Regions from separate parts of the Arthrobacter sp. 10N43 genome, predicted to be linked through region 3. Evidence: predicted binding sites of a transcription regulator. Region 3 holds the regulator's gene; each other region holds the start of a gene.
What was found. Region 3 encodes LexA, which represses DNA repair genes until DNA is damaged. Its sites were predicted from a motif close to TCGAACANNTGTTCGA; they were not measured.
Positions count from the first base shown of each region.

Region 1: a site for LexA is predicted at 3,744-3,759, ahead of AC1DDO_RS16760 (LexA family protein). Genes of this name have one in related genera too.
Region 2: a site for LexA is predicted at 2,324-2,339, ahead of AC1DDO_RS02940 (LexA family protein). Genes of this name have one in related genera too.
Region 4: a site for LexA is predicted at 2,864-2,879, ahead of AC1DDO_RS04140 (DUF6504 family protein). Genes of this name have one in related genera too.

Region 1 covers NZ_JBFTIA010000009.1:75,817-80,987, reverse strand. Annotated here, with positions in the region: gene AC1DDO_RS16780 (hypothetical protein) at 69-416, opposite strand; gene AC1DDO_RS16775 (hypothetical protein) at 493-921, opposite strand; gene AC1DDO_RS16770 (DNA/RNA non-specific endonuclease) at 1,200-2,102, shown strand; gene AC1DDO_RS16765 (helicase associated domain-containing protein) at 2,230-2,886, shown strand; gene AC1DDO_RS16760 (LexA family protein) at 3,773-4,204, shown strand; gene AC1DDO_RS16755 (Y-family DNA polymerase) at 4,231-5,171, shown strand, end outside.
Region 2 covers NZ_JBFTIA010000002.1:83,507-88,677, forward strand. Annotated here, with positions in the region: gene AC1DDO_RS02925 (FAD-dependent monooxygenase) at 1-697, opposite strand, end outside; gene AC1DDO_RS02930 (dihydrofolate reductase family protein) at 718-1,308, shown strand; gene AC1DDO_RS02935 (hypothetical protein) at 1,528-1,947, shown strand; gene AC1DDO_RS02940 (LexA family protein) at 2,353-2,784, shown strand; gene AC1DDO_RS02945 (Y-family DNA polymerase) at 2,809-4,107, shown strand; gene AC1DDO_RS02950 (hypothetical protein) at 4,147-4,467, shown strand; gene AC1DDO_RS02955 (hypothetical protein) at 4,600-4,854, shown strand.
Region 3 covers NZ_JBFTIA010000005.1:49,604-54,774, forward strand. Annotated here, with positions in the region: gene hisH (imidazole glycerol phosphate synthase subunit HisH) at 1-557, opposite strand, end outside; gene hisB (imidazoleglycerol-phosphate dehydratase HisB) at 554-1,180, opposite strand; gene AC1DDO_RS11920 (histidinol-phosphate transaminase) at 1,252-2,370, opposite strand; gene AC1DDO_RS11925 (LysM peptidoglycan-binding domain-containing protein) at 2,449-2,982, opposite strand; gene lexA (transcriptional repressor LexA) at 3,384-4,133, shown strand; gene AC1DDO_RS11935 (ATP-dependent DNA helicase) at 4,258-5,171, opposite strand, start outside.
Region 4 covers NZ_JBFTIA010000002.1:335,630-340,800, reverse strand. Annotated here, with positions in the region: gene AC1DDO_RS04160 (VOC family protein) at 1-238, opposite strand, end outside; gene AC1DDO_RS04155 (chorismate mutase) at 253-579, shown strand; gene AC1DDO_RS04150 (GMC family oxidoreductase) at 722-2,233, shown strand; gene AC1DDO_RS04145 (hypothetical protein) at 2,396-2,782, opposite strand; gene AC1DDO_RS04140 (DUF6504 family protein) at 3,018-3,353, shown strand; gene AC1DDO_RS04135 (DNA polymerase III subunit alpha) at 3,350-5,171, shown strand, end outside.

The DNA of each region.
Region 1 (5,171 bases), on a different contig from region 3:
GGCACCCGGCCACCGGCGGCGGGCCGCCCGCGGTGACCGGCCCACACAAGGGGCCGGCCACCGGGCTCCTACTCGCGGCGGTCGTGCAGCGGGACGGCTCCGTAGAAGTCGATGCCGGCGCGGAACCGTGAGTCGCTGCTGAAGATGAACGCACCGCCAAACATGTACCACGGCGCGGGTTCATCCTCCGTCGGCAGGGGTTCGGCGTGATAGGTCGCCTCGTTCGCGTTCTCCCGCTTGATGATCCGGACGGCGGGCCGTTGTTCGGTGGCTTCAAAGACGGGGTCGATGCCGGGGCCGACGACGGTGACTTCCGTTGCCGTGGCCGAGATTCCCCGGTTGGAATAGTCGATGCCCAGGGCGTCGCGGTAGATCAGGGCGGTGAGGCCCTTCAACGGTGCAGGGTTTCCGGTCATGGTCGTGTCTCCTGTCTGGGGTGTTAGGTGCCGGTGCGGCCCATGGGTTCCATGGGCCGCACCGGCACAGGGGTGGCTAGTCTGCGAAGACGGAATACGGTTCGCGGTAGCGGCTGGGCAGTTCCGCGGCGGCCATGGGCAGGTCGAGCGGGCCGTGGGCCTGCCCGCTTGTCCAGTAGAAGAAGGCGTGTTCGGTGATCGCTTCCCACTGCGCCCGCTTCGTGCGGTAGTAGCTGGTCTTCACGTCCCCCTCGCAGTACGTGGCGACGCCGAACAGGTTCCCGATCCGGTCAGCGGTCCGGATTCCGGCGACCATGACGTAGGGCCAGTTGCCGAGGTCCCACCCGTCACAGCCCCAGCTGGGGATCACGGACCAGCCGTGTTCGCCGATGAGTTCCATCCAGTCGTAGCCGTCGTTCATGTGGTAATCCCCCAAAACGGGGGCGTCGTGGATCACCTCGCCGGTGTCCTTGGTGGTCACGGTCGCGGTAGCGATTGCGTTCATGCGAAGGAGGGGCTGGAGGGGGCCGGAGCGGGCACGATAATCCGAAGGACAGCAGCCAAAAAACGCCGTAGGCAAACAGGTCCGGGGTGTCCGGAGCCCTGCGACGGACACACTGGCCCCAACAGCCGGCCGCGCCAGCGGACGCCCGAAAGCAGTGTCGTTGAACCCGCGGTGCCCGCTAGCCGGGCCGGGGGTTTCCCCCGCCTTCGGGCCCTGGACCTTTGAGCGGAAGGCGCTAAATTCACGTCGTTGTCACCGGCGGCTGTTAGGGTCCGGGCATGGATGAACTGCTGCTAGAACCAGGCCCTGCTGCTCCACGCGACCTGTCGGACCGGCCCGGTTTCGACACCGCCTTCCTCGGCGTGCCGGTGCCCGTTCCGACCCTGCCAGGGGTCGAGACGGTCCTTCTGCCCTACACGCATTTCTCGGTGCTCATGCGGCCGGACAAACGCCTGGCCGCGGTGACGGCCCTGGGGATAGACGGGGCAAAGCTGATCAACCTGGACCGCTCCGGCATCCAGTGGCGGCTCGACCCCCGGCTGGGCGAAGACCAGCAGACCGGCGAGAAGATCTACGCCCGCAACGACATCGACCGCGGCCACCTGGTCCGCCGCGCCTCAGCCGTCTGGGGCGAAACCCGGGACGAGGCAGCCCGCGCCAACGAGGACACCTTCCACTACACGAACGCCGCACCCCAGGCGGCAACATTCAACCAGGGCCTGAACCTCTGGCTCGGCCTGGAAACCTACCTACAGGACAACGCCGCCGACAACGGCCGGCGCCTCGTCGTTTTCACGGGCCCGATCTTCAGTGACACCGACCCCGCCTACCGCGGCGTGAACATCCCGCTGCGGTACTTCAAGGTCGCCGTCTTCCTCCACCACGGGGACCTCGCCGCCACCGGCTACATCGTGGACCAGACACCCGAGCTCGCGAACCTGCCCGACATCCCGCGGCCCGGCGCCATCGACGAGGCTCCCCCGCTTGGCCCGTTCCGCACCTTCCAGGTCCCCATCCGAGACATTGCCGCCCTGACAGGCCTGAACCTGGACCAGCTCGTAGCCGCAGACCGGATGCCGATCGCCCGCGCGCTGACCACCGCACCGGTCACCTCCACCTGGAGACGGCTGAACTCGCCGCTGGACCTCGACCTGGACTTCGACCTCAACGGCACGGACTGACACCCGGCCCGACCTGACCTAACCCGGCACCGGAGCCACCCCGGCAAGGCAGGCTCCGACGGTGGCAAAAGCAACAGATTTGGGCACGGCAAAGTCCTGCGACGGGCCGTGGCAGGATGGGTCCACTATGGACAGGCGGTTGCGGCGGGCTCCCGACGCGGAATGGGTGCTGATGTACCGGCTCGGGCTGAGCCGGAAACGCATCGCTGCCCTCGTGCGTGCCGAGCCCGCCGCCGTCGGATACCACTTGGTCATTGCCCGCCGGCAGGACCCGGGCCTTGAGGCCGAGCACCAGGCCGCGGCCGGCGCCGCCCCCGTTCCTCACCCCTCCCCCACGGACCTTGCCCGCATGGAGGAGGTCATCGCCTGGGTCACGGCCGAAGGCAGGCTTCCCGGCTGGCGATCCAGTGACAGACGTGAGAGGTCAATGTCGCGATGGATGACCGCGCGGCGGCGCGAAGCAGCCGCCGGCACCCTTGACCCGGCCTACAGCGACGGCCTTGCCCGGGTGCCCGGGTGGGCCGACAACCGCAGGGAAGCCGAGGACGAGGCCCGCTGGCACGACCACCTCACCCAGCTCGTGGCCTACCGCGAGGAAGGCAACGACTGGCCCCGCCACCAAAGCACCGATTCGGAGCGCGAACACACCCTCGGGGTATGGATCCACACCCAGCGGTACAAACGCCGCCGCGGCGAACTCGACCCACTGAAGGTCAAGCTCCTGGACGATGCAGCTCCCGGGTGGCAGACCGGGCGGACCCGTGGCCGCCCTCCCCGACAGTGACCGGAAGGTCGCGTCTCCAGCGGCCATGAGGTCAGGCCCGCTAGTACACTTACATCGGCTCTCCAGTCCCCCCAGCTTGGAGAGCCGGGAGTCGCCGCGCTTGAGTCCTGGACTCGCGCGGAGGCTTTCCTCATCTGCCCAACAAAAACCACGTGGTGCCAGGCAGCAAACGACCTCACCAGGTTGTGCCCACTGGGGGCAGGTGGAGCCCTCCGAACAGCTCAGGCTGGGTGGTTTCCAACCATCGACTCTTCTATGAAGCTTCTATATCTCGTCAACCCCCAATTTCGCTGCCGGCGGCGGCGTTGAGCGTGCGGTAGATGCGGCGGGCCACCTGGCGCAGCCGAAAGGTTTAGCCGGCATCGTTCGGCTTTGGTGTGGGCCCGGGCTATTTTAGCGCCTTCGTTACCTTGTCCGTGTCCGGTTAGTCCCCACGGGCTCGAACTGCATGCACGAGGCGCCGCGCGAAGTAGACGACGGCGGCCACGCTCACCGCCGCGAAAATCCACGTGCCATCCATGCTGAGCGCGGGGCCGCTAGTACACATGCTCGTAGCGCCAGACTCGATTGTGTAGTCAACGCACTCGCCCCGTTTATACCCCAGAAGCGTTATGTTCACGGTGATCACGAGGAGGACCGCGATGGCCCAAGGCCACCATCGCGGTGAACGGAATCGCGGCGTTTCATCCATGCAGTCACCCTACTGATCGGGCCATCAAATTTCTGCCTCCTTCAACGTTCTGATTAGTACCTGCAAATCCTCCGGCCGCCCCCCATTGGGTACAACCCGTCCTGCCGGCGACCGGTCCGGAACCTGAATAGTTCTTTTGTCGGCCCACACCAGTAGACTGAATGAATCGAACATATATTCGAATAAAGGTGTGTTGTGGGCGTTGTTGTCGGTCCCCGCGTGATAGACGCGGGCGCATCGTTGTTGTCGGTGCTGATCTCTCCGGTCCCCGTCGCGGCCGGGTATCCCTCGCCGGCGCAGGACTACTTTGATGGGCGGATCGACCTCAATGAGCACCTGATTAAGGACATCACCAGCACCTACGTCGTGCGGGTCTCCGGCGACTCCATGCAAGGCGCCGGCATCAGTGACGGCGATGAACTGATCGTGAACCGGGCCCTGGAACCACGGGACGGGTCCGTGGTCGTGGCCGTCCTGGACGGGGAACTGACGATCAAGCGGCTGCGGCTCACCGGAGCCGGGGTCGTGCTGCAGGCGGAGAATCCGGCGTACCCGGACATCCGGGTCCCGTCGGTCGCGGATCTGGTCATCTGGGGTGTCGCGACCCGGTGCCTGCATCACGTCTGAGGCGCGCAGTGTCTAAGCCTGCCACCATGCGGCGGATGCCGCAGATCGCGCATGTGGATGTGAACTGCTTCTATGCCTCGGCCGAGCGGGCGTTCGACCCGTCCCTGGAGGGCCGGCCCGTCATCGTGCTGTCCAACAACGACGGCTGCGCCGTCACCCGGTCCCCGGAAGCGAAGGACCTCGGTATCCCCATGGGTGAGCCCTGGTTCAAACTCGCCCCGCGGGCGAAGGAATGGGGACTCGTTGCCCTCTCCAGCAACTACGAGCTGTACGGGGACATCAGTGCCCGGGTGATGGAGCTGCTGGGCCGGTATTCGGCCTGGCTGGAGGTGTACAGCATCGATGAGGCCTTCCTCGGAGTGAAAGGCACCCCGGACGAACTCCTGGCCCTGGGCCGAACCATCAAGGCTGCAGTGCGGCGCAATGTCGGGGTACCGGTCTGCGTGGGGATCGCACCCACGAAGACGCTGGCGAAGCTGGCCAACAAATGGGCCAAGAACAACCCGGCCTTCGACGGTGTCTGCCACTGGGACTCCGTCCCCGCCGCCGACAGGGAATCCCTGATGCGCCGCCTGTCGGTGATTGAGATCTGGGGCGTCGCCACCCGGCTGACCAAACGGCTGAACGTTCTGGGGATTCATTCCATCCTGGAGCTGTCCCGGGCCGATCCGGTCATGATCCGGGACCGCTTCTCCGTGGTCATGATGCGCACCGTCCTGGAACTGCAGGGCACCCCCTGCATCCCGATGGAGGAAGAACGGATCAGCCGGGACCAGCTCATCTTCTCCCGCTCCTTCGCCACCCCCATCACCACCGCGGCCGGGATGCGGCAGGTCATGAGCGTCTACGGCCAGCAGGCCTCGGCCCGGCTGGCCAAACACGGGCTCCAGACCAAAGTCCTCACCGCGTTCGCCGGCACCTCACACTTCAACCCGAAAGACACCTCCTACCCCTCGGTCTGCGTGCC
Region 2 (5,171 bases), on a different contig from region 3:
CGGGAAAATCGATACCGGCCGCCTTGCGGACCAGGCTGCGGCCGCCGTCGCACCCGGCGACGTATTCCGCCCGCAGCGACTGGCCGTCAGAGAGTTCGACGTCGACGCCGGCGCCGTCCTGCGCGATCCCCACGACTTCGCGTCCGCGGTAGATCGTCACGGCCAGTTCGTCGACCCAGCCGGCCAGTATGCGTTCGATGTGTTTCTGCCACAGCCCGAGCCCGTAGGGGTGCCGGGTGGGAAAGTCGCTGATGTCCAATCGGTTGGAGGCGAACCCTGCGACCTGGGCCACCTGTCCCTCCGAGAGGAACCGACCGGCGATTCCGCGCTGGTCGAGGACCTCGATGGTGCGGGAGTGCAGACCGCCGGCGCGCGCGCCCGGGAGGTCCTGGTCGGCGCGCCGCTCGACAATGGCGACGTCGACGCCCGCGAGCGCCAGCTCACCCGCCAACATCAGTCCTGTCGGGCCTCCTCCGACGATCACCACCGCATGCTCAATCATTTCGTTTCTCCCGTTCCGTAGGTTCTGGCCACTGGCGATTATGCGGCACCACCGGGGGCTTGCCACAAGCCCGGGGGCGGAGGATAGATTGGAAATGGAAGCAGTACGGCCTGGCGCCGCTCTGCCCGGCCAGGACGGCTTGGGCGGGGCACGACGGCGACAACTGCGGGGCTCCGGCCGGACTAGAACCGCCACGGTGATGGCATGATGGGCCCATGAGCCAAGTCACGTGCGATCTGACCATCTCCCTTGACGGATTCGTTGCCGGCCCGAACCAAAGCCTGGCGGCCCCATTGGGCGAGGGCGGCGAGCGCCTGCACCGATGGCAGTTTGAAGAACCCGAGGCCAACGCGGCCGCGCGCGAAGGCATCCTCGCGGCCGGCGCCTACATCATGGGACGGAACATGTTCGCGGGCCCCGGGCCGTGGGATGAACAATGGCGGGGATGGTGGGGTGAAGAGCCTCCCTATCACGCGCCCGTATTCGTCCTCACCCATCATCCGCGCGAGCCCCTGCAGATGCAGGGCGGCACTACGTTCAGCTTCGTGACCGATGGGATCGAATCTGCGCTGGCCCAGGCGCGGTTGGCCGCCGGCAGCAAGGACGTGGCCATTGCCGGAGGGGCGGATATCGTTCGCCAGTACCTCTCGGCCGGGCTGATCGACGAGCTGCGGCTCCACATCGCGCCGATGGTCCTGGGAGCGGGCGAGCGGCTGCTCGACGGCGTCGGCAACCTCAAGCTTGAACCGACGGAAGTGAGCGGTACCGGCCTCGTAACCCACGTGCGGTATCGGGTCCTCGGCTGAAACGCTGAAGCCTGAAGCCTCCAGGAACTGACCCCGGCGTGGGAAAGCGGAATCGACGCCGTCACCGTGTTGCCGTACGAGGGGTACTTCGCACAGCGACTGAGCCGGCGGCACCTCGTTGTGTCGGCCGCAACCAGGAACAGCACTGAGTACTACGGCACGGCGCTAAGAGAAAGCACACCGTAGGGCTGTTGGTTCGCTTCTGGTTAGGATGAGCCAGTGAAAGCACTTCCAGTCCTCCTCGCCGCCACCCTGGCCGCTGTCTTGTCCGGCTGCACCGTCGCGGCGAACGAGGCTCCCTGCCGGAACTTCGAAACGGCCTACAACTCGGTCGATCTGGGGGCCCAGGCAGGGCCCCTGGAATCCGGCGGAACTTCCTACGGAGCCGCCCTAAAGCTCCTTGCCGACAAGACTGAACCAGACGCCCGGAATGTGGCATTGGGCGAAGTCCAGAGGTACATGATGGCAGTCGTGATCGGACAGGTCAGGTATGACGACGCCGGCACCAGCCGCGCAAACGGTGACTACACCATCTCTGATGTCCGGGCCGAACTCAGCGAATCCTTCGCTGGCCTGGCCAAGGCCTGCAAAGACTCTGGCTACCCGATCGAGCTCAAGCCGGAACACCCCGCTCCCTGACGCCGGCAGCCGAGCCGAGCCGTGGAGGCCTCTCGGTCACCGTCCGCGCTAGGGTGCTTCGGGCATGAGGATGGTAATTCCAGCGGACCCTTTGGGACCCTCGTTAGACGGCGAGCCGGTGCCACCGTTGACCATCCACCGGGCACCGCTCTCCAAGATCGCTTTGTGTCCGGCACAGACAGGCGCTTCCAGGTTGGAACCGGGCATCAGCCGAAAGAGGGCCGTCGGAGTCTCGGGACAGCGCAGCACAGAGCATGTGGTCATGCTGGTGATGCTACTGAAGGGATGGGCGATCTGGAGTCCGGATCCCCTCCTTCAGCGGTAGCAGTGCCGCGAGGAAGGTCTTTTGTCGGACCGGGCGGATACACTGAATGCATCGAACATATATTCGAATAAGGGTGTGTTGTGGGCGTTGTTGTCGGTCCCCGCGTAATAGACGCGGGCATGTCGCTGCTGTCGGTGCTGATCTCCCCGGTCCCGGTCGCGGCAGGGTACCCGTCGCCCGCGCAGGACTACTTTGATGGGCGGATCGACCTGAACGAGCATTTGATCAAGGACATCACCAGCACGTACGTCGTGCGCGTGTCCGGGGACTCGATGGAAGGTGCCGGGATCAGCGACGGCGATGAACTGATCGTGAACCGGGCCCTGGAACCCAAGGACGGGTCCGTTGTCATTGCCGTCCTGGACGGGGAGCTGACCATCAAGCGGCTGAGGGTCACGGCCGCCGGCGTCGTGCTGCAGGCGGAGAATCCGGCGTACCCGGACATCCGGGTCCCGTCGGTCGCGGACCTGGTCATCTGGGGCGTCGCGACCCGGTGCCTGCACCATGTCTGAGGCACGCGATGCCTGAGGAGAACCATGTCTAAGCCCGCTACGATGCGCCGCATGCCCCAGATCGCACACGTGGATGTGAACTGCTTTTATGCCTCGGCCGAGCGGGCGTTCGACCCGTCCCTGGAGGGCCGGCCCGTCGTCGTGCTGTCCAATAATGACGGCTGCGCCGTCACCCGGTCCCCGGAAGCCAAGGCCCTCAGCATCCCCCTGGGGGAGCCCTGGTTCAAAATCGCCCCACGGGCCAAGGAGTGGGGACTCGTCGCCCTCTCCAGCAACTACGAGCTCTACGGCGACATCAGCGCCCGGGTGATGGAACTGCTCGGCCGCTACTCGGCATGGCTGGAGGTCTACAGCATTGACGAGGCCTTCCTCGGCGTCAAAGGCACCCCGGGTGAACTCATCGCCCTGGGGCGGACCATGAAGGCCGCCGTGCGCCGCAACGTCGGCGTACCGGTCTGCGTGGGGGTCGCCGGGACCAAGACCCTGGCAAAACTGGCCAACAAATGGGCGAAACACAACCCGGCCTTCGACGGCGTCTGCCACTGGGACTCCGTACCCGCCGCCGACAGGGAATCCCTGATGCGGCGCCTGTCCGTAATCGAGATCTGGGGTGTCGCCACCCGACTGACCAAACGGCTCAACGGCCAGGGCATCCATTCCATCTTTGACCTGTCCCGGGCCGATCCTGTCACGATCCGGGATCGCTTCTCCGTGGTCATGATGCGCACCGTCCTGGAACTGCAAGGCACCCCCTGCATCCCGATGGAGGAGGAACGGATCGGCCGCGACCAGCTCATCTTCTCCCGCTCCTTCGCCACGCCCATCACCACCGAGGCCAGCATGCGGCAGGTCCTGAGCGTCTACGGCCAGCAGGCTTCGGCGCGGCTGGCCAAGCACGGCCTCCAGGCCAAAGTCCTCACCGCGTTCGCCGGCACTTCACACTTCAACCCGAAAGACACCTCCTACCCCTCGGTCTGCGTTCCGCTGCCGATGCCCACCGCGGACCCAGTTCTGCTCACCAAGGCCGCCCACGCCCTCCTCCCCCAGATCCACGAAGGCATCAGGTACGCGAGAGCCGGCATTATGGTCACCGACCTGCGGCCCACCGGCAACCAGGCACCGCTGGCCCTGTTCGAGAACCCGCACGAGGAACGCCGCATCGGAACCCTCTTAGAGGACGTGACCCGACGCTACGGCCGCGGCTCCATCGGCCTCGGCCACGCCGGAATACGGGCCGGACCGGACTGGACCATGAAAAGGGACATGCTCTCCCCCCGCTACACCACCCGCTGGGACGAACTCCTCCTCGTCAAAGCCGCATAAACATAACCGCACCGCCGCACCACGAAAGAACACCGCCACATGACCCTCGCGCCCAACGCCACCGCAAAGACCCCCGGCCTGCAGGTCCGAACAGACCCGACCGGCAAACCCCTCGCCATCCGGCACAACGGACAGATCTGGCTAGTCGATCCCGCCACGGAGTCCCATCACCTGCCCGGGCGGGACGCCCGGCGGACCACCCAACCCGGGGCAGCAGCGCACGGCGGCGAGCCGGACGGCGTCGAATGTTGGCGGGTCCACGCCCGCCTCGGTTCAACGACTGCCCTCCGGATCTTTACCCTCCGCCGCGAACGGACCTCCAACCAGTGGGGACTGGAAAACATCAGCGACGGCGACTAGGCACCAGTGCAACTTGACCGCCAACCCATCAGTGATCAGACATGGACTGGGATTCGTAGCGAATTCACCCTTCCTGCCCTGGAGCATGTCCGCCGCCGGCTCTCCGAGCTCATGGAAGACCCCGAGCCAGTCATGCGGCAGCTTGTCCGCGTTTTCATCGACGACGGCACGTTCTGCCCCGGATTCCAGTTCCTCCCGGGAGGACAACTCCACCCGACCGTCGTTGAACTCTTTCACCGGGCGATGGAACGGCAGATCCCGCACAACTACTTCACCGTCTGGATGGTCACCCCATCCCGGGACCTGGCCGGAGCCCGCCCGGTTGACCTCCTGAAAGGCAGCCCCGCTCCCCTGCTTCGCGCACTGGGATCCAGCCGATGGAAGTAGTGATGACCATTGCAAAGCATGCTTAGCAATGTCTAGGGTGACCTTGGGAGGAGACTCGCCAGCGAACGCGGGCCCCCGGCACACGCCAATTGCCGGCTCTCCGACGGCCGGTTCCACGCCCAGTCGCGGGCCGGCCTAGAGAGGAAGCGCCGACGATGCGGGCCCGGCAATCATTGCGGACCCTACCAAACTTGCCTATCGTAGTGCCATATAAGTGGCCCGGGGCAACCACTATCGGGGGCGGGCCATTGTTGCCTTGGCGACGATATCAAAGCAGGACCCCCACCTGAGCACGGAGAAGTGCAGGTGGGGGTCCT
Region 3 (5,171 bases):
ATCCGGGGCTGGATGACGTCGAAGTCCCAGTGCTGGACACCGTAGGAGTGCACAAAGTAGAAGCGCTCGCCCTCTACGCCGGCGAACAGCTTGGACCCTTCGGGGGCAGAGACGGTGTTCCAGCCCATGTGGGGCACGACGTCGGCGGGCAGCAGTTCCACCTTGCCCGGCCACTCCCCCATGCCTTCGGCTTCCGTGCCGTGCTCGACGCCGGCCTCGAAGAGCACCTGGAGTCCGACGCAGATGGCCAGCACCGGCCGGCCTCCGGCGACGCGGCGGCCAATCATGCGGATGGCGTCAACGGCCTTGAGTTCGCGCATGACGGTTTCGAAGGCGCCGACGCCGGGCACAACCAGGCCGTCGGCATTGAGGACATCTTCGGGCTTGGAGCTGAGGACGACGTCGGCGCCGGCCCGTTCCAGCGCACGGACGGCGGACCGGACATTCCCGGAGCCGTAGTCCAGCACGGTAACGGTGGGCTTGCCTTCCGGGGACACCAGTTTGGTCCCGGCGGCGGGGTCGATGATGGCCCCGTCGCGCAGTACCGGGCCGGTCACAAGGCGCCCTTGGTGGACGGGATGCCCTCGACGCGGGGATCCGGTTCCACGGCCGCGCGCAGGGCCCGGGCAAAGGCCTTGAACTGGGCCTCAACGATGTGGTGGGGGTCGCGCCCGGCAGTGACGTTCATGTGCAGGCAGATCCCGGCGTGCAGCGTGATTGCTTCAAAGACGTGCCGGGTCAGGGAACCCGTAAAGTGGCCGCCGATCAGGTGGTATTCCTGGCCTGCCGGCTCCCCGGCGTGGACCAGGTAGGGACGGCCGGAGACGTCGACGACGGCCTGCGCGAGGGCCTCGTCCAGCGGAACGGTCGCCTCGCCAAACCGGCGGATCCCGGCCTTGTTGCCCAGGGCGGTCTTCAGCACCTCGCCGAAGGTGATGGCCACGTCCTCGACGGTGTGGTGGACATCGATGTGGGTGTCACCGGTGGCCTTGACGGTCATGTCAATCAACGAGTGCTTACTGAGGGCCGTCAGCATGTGGTCATAAAACGGGACCGTCGTGCTGATGTCCGAGACGCCGGTGCCGTCCAGGTTGATCTCGACCAGCACCGAGGACTCACTGGTGGTCCGTTCCATGCGTGCGGTCCGGCCCTCGGCGGCGGTGGATCCTGGGTTGCTCATGTAAATGTGTCCTTTGGAAGAAGGCAGGGGTGTTGGGCGGTCTGGCGGGACGCTCGGGCTCCCCACCAAGTCTAGGCCTGCGGCTTTGCGGAGCCTGTCAGGATGCGTTCAAGGGCCTCGAGGAAGGCTGTGGTTTCCGTCTCAGTGCCGGCGGTCACCCGAAGGTGCCCCGGAATGCCGACGTCGCGGATGAGGACACCGGCCTCGAGCAGGCCTTTCCAGACCTCGTGCGGGTTCTCCAGCCCGCCGAAGAACACGTAGTTCGAATCCGAGGCGGCCGGCCGAAGGCCCAGCCGGATCAGCTCCGACACGATCCGGTCGCGTTGGCGCTTGATGTCCTCGACGTCCGCCATGAGTACCACCCGGTGGCGCAGGGCGGCCAGGGCGGTGGCCTGGGTGATGGCGGAGAGGTGGTACGGCAGGCGGACCAGGCGCAGCGCGTCCGCGACCTCCGGGGCCGCGGCCATGTAGCCAAGGCGTGCGCCGGCGAGGGCGAAGGCCTTGCTCATGGTGCGCGAAACGATGAGCCGTTCCCGGCCCGGCAAGAGTGTGAGGGCACTGGGCGTGCCGTCGTGGGCGAACTCGTGGTAGGCCTCGTCGACGATCACAATGGTCTGGCTGGCCTCACCGGCGTCGTAGACGGCCTCGACCACGTCAAGCCCAAGACCGGTACCGGTGGGGTTGTTCGGGGAGCACAGGAAAACGATGTTGGGCTGGAGCTCGCGGACCTGCCGGGCCGCCGACTCCGCGCTGAGCCCATAGTCTGCCGCGCGGGCGCCGACGATGTACTCCGTGTCCGTGCCCGATGCCAGCAGCGGGTACATCGAATATGTGGGAGGGAACCCGAGGGCCGTCCGGCCGGGGCCACCGAACGCCTGGAGGATCTGCTGAAGGACCTCGTTGGAGCCGTTCGCGGCCCAGATGTTCTCCGCGTCCAGGCCGTGGCCAAGATATTCGGCGAGGGCAATACGCAGTTCGGTGAACTCGCGGTCCGGATAGCGGTTCAGCCCGGCGGCGGCGGCGCTTACGGCCTCGGTAATGGCCTCGCGGACATCGGCAGGGACACCATGGGTGTTCTCATTGACATTGAGCAGGATGGGGACGTCCAGCTGGGGCGCGCCATAGGGACGCAGGCCGCGCAGATTGTTTCGGAGGGGCAGTCGGTTGAGGCGCTCAAGCTGGTCAGTCACGTGACCAGTTTAAGTGGTAGCGGGACGGGCCCTGAAACTGTGACGCCCGCGACGGCACAAGAGGCCAGGTGGATGGAGCTACTTTGACGGCACGAACAGCTGCTGGCCCGGCATCACACGCGCGGCGTCCAGGTTATTCAGCTGCACGATATCGGCAACGACATCGCGGGGGTCGCGCTCCGGGGCGACGGAGCCCGCAATGGCCCAGAGGGACTCCCCCGGCTGCACTGTCACCGAAACGGTGGGCGTCAGCGAGAGCTGGTCCGCGGAATCCGCCGCTTTCGCGGGGGCGTTGAGGAATCCGCTGAACGAGAGGATGAGCGCCGCCAGCAGGATCAGCGGGACGCCAAAGAAGACGAAACGTCCGCGACGTGTGAGCCGCAGCGGCGGCTGCTTCCGGCTGACCGAAGCAACGGCACTCAGACCCTGCACCGCGGCCGGTGCCGCGGAAGGCCGCCGGCCGGCGCCAATCGGGTACACGTTGCCGTGGCTGCCCTGGCCGATGTTGCCGTGGCCGATGCTGCCGTGACCAGTGACGTTGTGACTCGCACGGCGCTGCTGATTCGTGACGCCATGAACAAAAGTGCCGTGAAACGCGCTTGAAGCTGACATGAACTGAGCCCTCCTGGACCATACGGTGCCGCCCGGCGTACTCCGCGTACTCGCCGCCAACCGACCGAACCTTCGAACATAGAACCGAACATTGCCTTCGGAGCCGGAGCTCCGAACTCGAACACATATTCGAACCTTGCTTGTTCTGTTTTAGCACTTACTAACGAACGATGTCGAGACTCGCTAGAACAAATGTTTGAAAAAGCCTTGCAGCTGGCCTATTTTTGAGGGACAGGACAACCACTTGTGACTCGAACACTTGCGACTCGAACTTTTACGACTCGAACATCGCCGGTTGATTCGAACATTGGTAGTTGATCAGCAGGGTCTGACATTTTCAGGCCGGAAGTTCCCGGTGACCAGACATGGCGGCCGGGCGGAACGGAAAGGCATTGGCGAACATGGCAGCACAAGCCACCGGCGGCAGGGCCTCCTCGCGGAGCCCACAACCCGCACGGGCCCCCAAAAGCCTCACCGTCCGGCAGAAGAAAATTCTGGAAACCATTCAGCGCTCCGTCACGGACAACGGCTACCCGCCCTCCATGCGCGAGATCGGTGACACCGTCGGCCTGGCCAGCCTGTCCAGCGTGACCCATCAGCTCTCCCAGCTCGAAAAGCTTGGCTACCTGCGGCGCGACCCCAAGCGTCCCCGGGCCATGGAAGTGCTCATGCCGCTGACCCTGGATGAGGGGACCACGGCGATTTCGGGGGTCGAGAAGTCCAGCGGCCTGCGGGCCGTCGGCGGCCTCTCGGTCACCGAACTCGCCAGCGCCACCGACACGGCAATGGTGCCGTTCGTCGGACGCATCGCCGCCGGCGGGCCGATCCTCGCGGACCAGGTGGTGGAAGACGTCATGCCGCTGCCCCGGCAGCTCGTGGGCCATGGCGAACTCTTCATGCTCAAGGTCGCCGGCGACTCGATGATCGATGCCGCCATCTGCGACGGCGACTGGGTGGTTGTCCGGCGCCAGGGCGACGCCGTGAATGGCGACATCGTGGCCGCACTGCTGGACGACGAAGCCACGGTCAAGACCTTCCGCCAGCGGGACGGCCACACCTGGCTGCTGCCGCAGAACACCCAGTACGAACCCATCCTGGGCGACCACGCCGTCATCATGGGCAAAGTCGTCTCGGTTCTCCGCTCCCTCTGACGGCTGCGGCCGGGGTCATCCCGGACCACGTACATCCAAAGAACACCTGCACCCAGAAAAAGGTCCCCGCCGGTAATCCGGACGGGGACCTTTGCGTTTTCTGGTCCGCTGGCTGCGCGGCCGCCTACTTGGCGGCCTGTCCCGACTCTTTGGCGAGCCGCTCCAGGGCAGCCATGGCAATCGAGGAATCGGTGGTCGGCCAGAACGGGGGCAGCGCGGCACGCAGGAATCCGCCGTAGCGCTCGGTGGACAGCCGCGAATCCAGTACGGCCACCACGCCTTTGTCCGACGTCGAGCGGATCAGCCGGCCTGCGCCCTGCGCGAGGCGGATCGCGGCGTGTGTGGCGGAGACGGACATGAAGCCGTTGCCGCCGGCCTGGGCGACGGCCCGGGAGCGCGCCGTCATCAGCGGATCGTCCGGCCGCGGGAAGGGAATCCGGTCAATGACCACCAGCCGGCAGGACACGCCAGGGACGTCGACGCCCTGCCAGAGGGACATGGTTCCGAACAGGCACGTGTCCGGTTCGTCGGCGAACTGGCGCACGAGTGCGGTCATGGTCGACTCCCCTTGGCACAGGATGCTGATGCCCAGCCGGGGCCGCATGGCCTCGGCTGCGTCCTCGGCCGCGCGCCGTGAGGAAAACAGGCACAGGGCACCGCCGCCGGACGCGCGGATCAGCTTCTCTAGTTCGTCCAGCGCTTCAGGGGATGTCCCGCGCCCGGGTTTGGGCAGGTGCCGGGCGACATAGAGGATGCCCTGCTTCGGATAGTCGAAGGGCGATCCGACGTCGACGCCGGTCCAGCTGGGGGCGCCGTTGCCGACCAGGCCTAGGCCGCCGGCGGCAGGCTCGAAGGCTGCGCCGATGGCCAGGGTGGCCGAGGTCAGGATGACGGTGTGCTCGGCGAACAGGCCCTCACGCAAACGCCCCGCGACGCTCAACGGGGCAACATTGATCAACGCCGGCGCGCTCTCGTCGGGCTGCGAGAAGCCCTGTGCCGGGTCGAAGGTGCTGTTGCGGGAGAACCACACGACCTCGC
Region 4 (5,171 bases), on a different contig from region 3:
TGGCCAGATTGTGGCTCAGGGTGATGGTGGCAATGCCGGCAGGGGCGTCGGTGGCCGCTTCGGACTGCATTTGGCCCGCGTCCCAGAGGGAGAGGATGAGGCCGTGGTTGACCTGGATGAAGAGCACCTCCCCGGGCACTTCCCGGTGGACCGGCCATCCGAGGCCATCGACGTAGAAGCGGTGTGAGGCGTCAACACTGCGGACACCTAGTGATATGAAGTCGACTCGTGGCTGCATCTTTCGATACTGTCATGCACATGCCCACAAATCACGCAGACGACAAGGCCGCCCAGGCCGACCGCGAACAGCTCGCCGCCGTGCGGGTGGCTGTTGACGAGGTGGACGAGCAGATTGTGTCCCTGATCGGGCGCCGTGAGCGTCTGATCCGGATCGCCGGGACCCTCAAGGCGGACAGCGCCGAGGTCCGTGCGCCCGGCCGTGTGGAGCGGGTCATCGAACACGTCCGCGCGACGGCGGAAAAGAAGGACATCGACGTTGAACTTGTCGAGAAGACCTACCGGGCGATGATCGACGCTTTCATCACCCTCGAGCTGGAAGTGTACAAAGCCGGCAGCTAAATCCTCCTGATTGTCCAGACGGACGGGTATCCGTGCCGTCGGCGTTCATGGCGGCCCGGAGACCTCTCTTGGCCCGCTCGATTTCCGAACTAGTCAAATACCGGCCACCGGCCGAGACTGGAGTTGGAAGCGAGGGCAAGCGATGAAGAGCCGGTATGACGTGGCCGTGGTGGGTGCGGGCAGTGCAGGCTGCGTGTTGGCTTCGCGGCTCAGCGAGGACGCCGACCGCGAGGTGGTGCTGTTCGAAGCGGGGCCGGACTACCCGGCGGCAAGGCTTCCGGCCGACCTCGCGGACGGCATCCATGGCACCAGCACGGCCTCGCACGACTGGGGGCTACATGGAACAGGCGTCGCCGGCGGTCCTCCGTTGGACCTTCCGCAGGGGCGGGTGACCGGCGGCTCGTCGGCCGTCAATGCCACCTTCGCCCTGCGCGGGCATCCGGCCGATTACGACGGCTGGGCCTTGCCGGGATGGACTTTCGCGGACGTGCTGCCCTCTTTCCTCCGCCTTGAGCATGACCAGGACTTCGGGTCGTCGCCCTATCACGGGACGGACGGCCCTGTGCCGATCCGCCGCTATCAGGGGGACGAACAGTCCGAGCTCACGCTTGCGATGGAGGACGCCATCGCGGAGGTTGGGATCCCGCGAATTCCAGACCACAACGCCCCGGGGGCTGTCGGTCTCTCGGCGCTACCAGTCAACTGTGTGCGGGGCCTGCGGGTCAGTACGGCGCTGGCCTATCTGGATCCCGTCCGCTCCCGGCCCAACCTGACGATCCGCGCGACCTGTCCGATCGCCGAGGTCGTGCTACGGCGCGGGCGTGCGATAGGTGTCCGGTCCTCCGAGGGCGAGATCATCGCGGCCGATGAGGTGATTGTCTGCGCTGGCGCCTACCATTCGCCCGCGCTGCTCATCCGCTCTGGCATCGGCCCCGCCGCGGACGTAGCCGCATTGGGCAGGCCCGTCACGATCGACCTGCCGGGTGTGGGGACGAATCTTGCCGACCACCCGTGGGTGGCAATCGACCTGCCCTGTCTCCAGCCACTCGGAGACCCTCCCATCTTCCAGATGCTGGCGACAGCCCGGAGCAGCCGGAGTTCCGCGGCGGATCCACCGGATCTCCAGCTCATGGTCTGCGGACCGTACCGGCTCGGGGACGGGTACCGCTGCATGCTCGCCGCTGCGTTGTTGAAGCCGGCGTCGCGCGGCGAGGTGCGGCTGCTCACACTCGACCCGACGGCCGCACCGGCCATCGACCTCGGGTACTTCCGCAATCCGGTGGACATCGATCGATTGGTGGAGGGCCTGCAGCTCGCGGACGCCGCCGCGGCCCACCCTCATCTGACCCGGATCACTGGCGGTTCCCGGCTCGCGCCCCAGAAGGACCTGGTGGCTGACGCCGTCGCCGTTCGCACCTGGATCAAGGCCACGGCCACGACTTACCACCACCCCGTGGGTACCTGTGCGATGGGAACGGACCCCCGGGCCGGCGCTGTGGTCGACACCTCGGGACGGGTGTACGGAGTGCCGGGCCTCTCGGTAGTCGACGCCTCGATCCTTCCTGAACCGCCGTCGGCTAACATCAACATCCCCACGATCATGGTCGCCGAGCACATCGCGGCCCGGCGTCGAGGGGTCGGGGCGGGATCCTGAGGCGGGTAGGGGGTATGCCACATTCGTCGGCATTGTCTCCGCCGACGTCGGGAAAGCGACCGAAAGCGTGCCGCCACGGCTTCGACTGCAACGGATTTCTGTTGGACTGATTAAGGCCCGCGCAGCCGCCACTTCCGCACGGCCGGGGTCGGTTCCTGCCGCCTAGAGGGCCTCTTCGACAGGCACGTTGGCCTGGTAGTCCCGGCCGTCACAATCGCTGAAGGCGGTCATGAGGTGGCCCTTGGGCAGGCCCAGGACAGTCGCGATGGGGAAGTTTCCGGTGATGGTGTTTCCTGAGTGTTCCACGCCTTTGAGGTCGAAGTTCTCTTCCGTGCCGTCATGGTTGAAGAAGTAGAAGGAGACCGCCTCGCCGTTCATGAACTCAATGCCCAGTCTGCGTTGATGGGAGTAGTCCGGCTCGGCTGCCAGCAGGCCCACCACGTAGGCGCCTTGCCCCGGGATATTGCCGTCTATATCGAAGGTCGCCACCAAGGTTGAATTCTTGGCGGCGACCTTTACGTGCTTCAGGAGTGCGATATGGGAGCTCATGGCTCAATCCTGCTACCTGTGCCATCGTCCGTCCACCCCCGATCTGGGTTTTGTCGCCTCTTCGACGTAGACTGATTTTATTCGAAGATATGTTCGAATAAATTCAGGTTCGAATCAATACGGGTTCGAATCAATACAGAAGCGCTGGACCTTGAAGTAGCTGGAACTTGAAGTAGACAGGGAAAGCCAAAGCGGGGACTGGGCCGGCCCAGCCCGGACTGGGTCGGGAGGCAACGTGGGCATGTTCAGCGAGTCCGTGGATGTCGCCTGCACGCCCTCGGGCCAGCCCCTGCGCCTGGACTGGGCCGGACGTCGCTACACGGTCTGCGCTGAACCTGTCCGCTGGTTTGAACGCCGCCAGTGGTGGGCAGAAGAAAGCCGGGCGCCGCTCGGGAGCGGGCCGGGACTGGTGGATCACGAGATCTGGCGGGTCCAGGTCCGTGCCGCCGGTGACCACGCCGGGGCCTCCACTCTCACCCTTGACCTGACCAGGCATATCGGAAGCGGCCGCTGGCGGCTCCTGAGGATCCACGACGCGCTGCAGCCCCTCCGGAAGCCCGAGACAGCATGAGCTTCACCCATCTGCACGTCTCCACTGCCTTCAGCGCCCACTATGGCGTCTCCTGGCCGGACGAGCTGGCCGCCGCGGCCGCCGCCGACGGCGCCACCGCCCTGGCCTGCACAGACCGCGACGGGCTCTACGGAACCGTCAAGCACCTGAAGGCGTGCATGGCCGCCGGCCTGGATGCGATCGTCGGCGTGGACCTCGCGGTATTTGACGACGACGGCGACCTCCGCACCCAGCTCGGGGGACGCGTCGTCGTGCTGGCGCACGGGCACAACAACGGCGCCGGCTACAGGGCGCTGTGCCGTCTGATCTCCGACGCCCATGCCCGCACCACGGGCAAGGCCGGGGGAGCAGTACCGGTGGCCGTCACCCGGGCCGAACTGGCCTCCCGCACCCTGCACCCGGAAACCTTGCAGCCGGTCCTGACGGTGCTGATCGGCCCGGACTCCGACGTCGGCCGTGCCATGGGCGGCCGGCGGTACCTGCGGCCCCGCACCCTGTTCAAACGCTGGCTGGACGCCATGCCTCCCGGAACGCTCGCCGCGGAAGCAGTGTCCCAGCTCAGCCCGCCCGGGGAACCCCTGAGCACCGCCCACGCGGTGCGCATGCTGAAGCTCGCGGCTGAACACGGGGTGCCCGCCGTCCTGAGCAACGCCGTGCGGTATGTGGCCGAGGACGGCGCGGCCACGGCCGATGTGCTGGACTCGGCCCGGACGCTCAAATCACTCCCCGAGCTCTCCGCCGCCCCTCTGTTGCAGCCCAACGGGCAGGGCTGGCTCAAATCGGCGGCCCAGATGCTGCAGCTGGGCAAGGAGATCATCCATGCCGCCGGCTACGGCACGGCGGACCTCAAACGGCTCCTCGCCCAGACCGAGGCGCTCGCGGACCGCTGCCGCATGGATCCCGTGGCAGACATGGGCTGGAAACAGCCCGTGGTCCCGGAAGCCTCCGTGATCGGGATCGACGGCGACGCGCTCGCAGAGCTGACCCTGCGCTGTGAGGCCGGCATCGGCCGCCGTTTCCCGGGAATTACCGGGCGGCAGGAACAACAGATGCGGAGCCGGCTGGAGCACGAGCTCCGGATCATCGACTCGCTGGGGTTCGCCTCCTACTTCCTGACCGTCGCAGAGGTCTCCCGGATGATCCTGGACCTGGGCGTCCGGGCCGCCGCCCGCGGTTCCGGCGCCTCCAGCCTGGTCAACTACCTGATCGACATCAGCCAGGTAAACCCGCTCCAGCACGACCTCATCTTTGAACGTTTCCTTTCCCGCGACCGCGCCACCCTGCCCGACATTGACATCGACGTCGAAAGCGCCGAACGGCACAACGTCTACCGGAAGATCTTTGAACGCTTCGGCGCCGAGCGCGTCACGCTGATGAGCATGCAGAACGGCTACCGCGCTCGCGGTGCCGTGCGCGACGCCGGCCTGGCCCTGGGCATGGACGACGGAGAGGTCGGGGAGATTGCCAAGCAGCTGTGGCGGTTCTCGGCACGGCACTTCCGCGAAGCCCTCGCGGAGAAACCCGAACTGAAGGAGTTTGCGGACCGGGTCGAGCAGCGCGGCTTCACCGAAAACCAGCAGCTGGACCTGCTGGTGGACCTCACGGAGCGGCTGGACCGGCTGCCCCGCCACATCTCCATGCACCCGTGCGGGGTCATCCTCGGCGATGCCACCTTGCTGGACCGCACCCCCGTCCAGCCCAGCGGCCTTGGCCTGCCCATGAGCCAGTTCGACAAGCACGACATGGACCCCATGGGCATGCTCAAACTCGATGTCCTGGGCGTCCGGATGCAGAGCGCCATGGCCTTTGCCGTCCGGG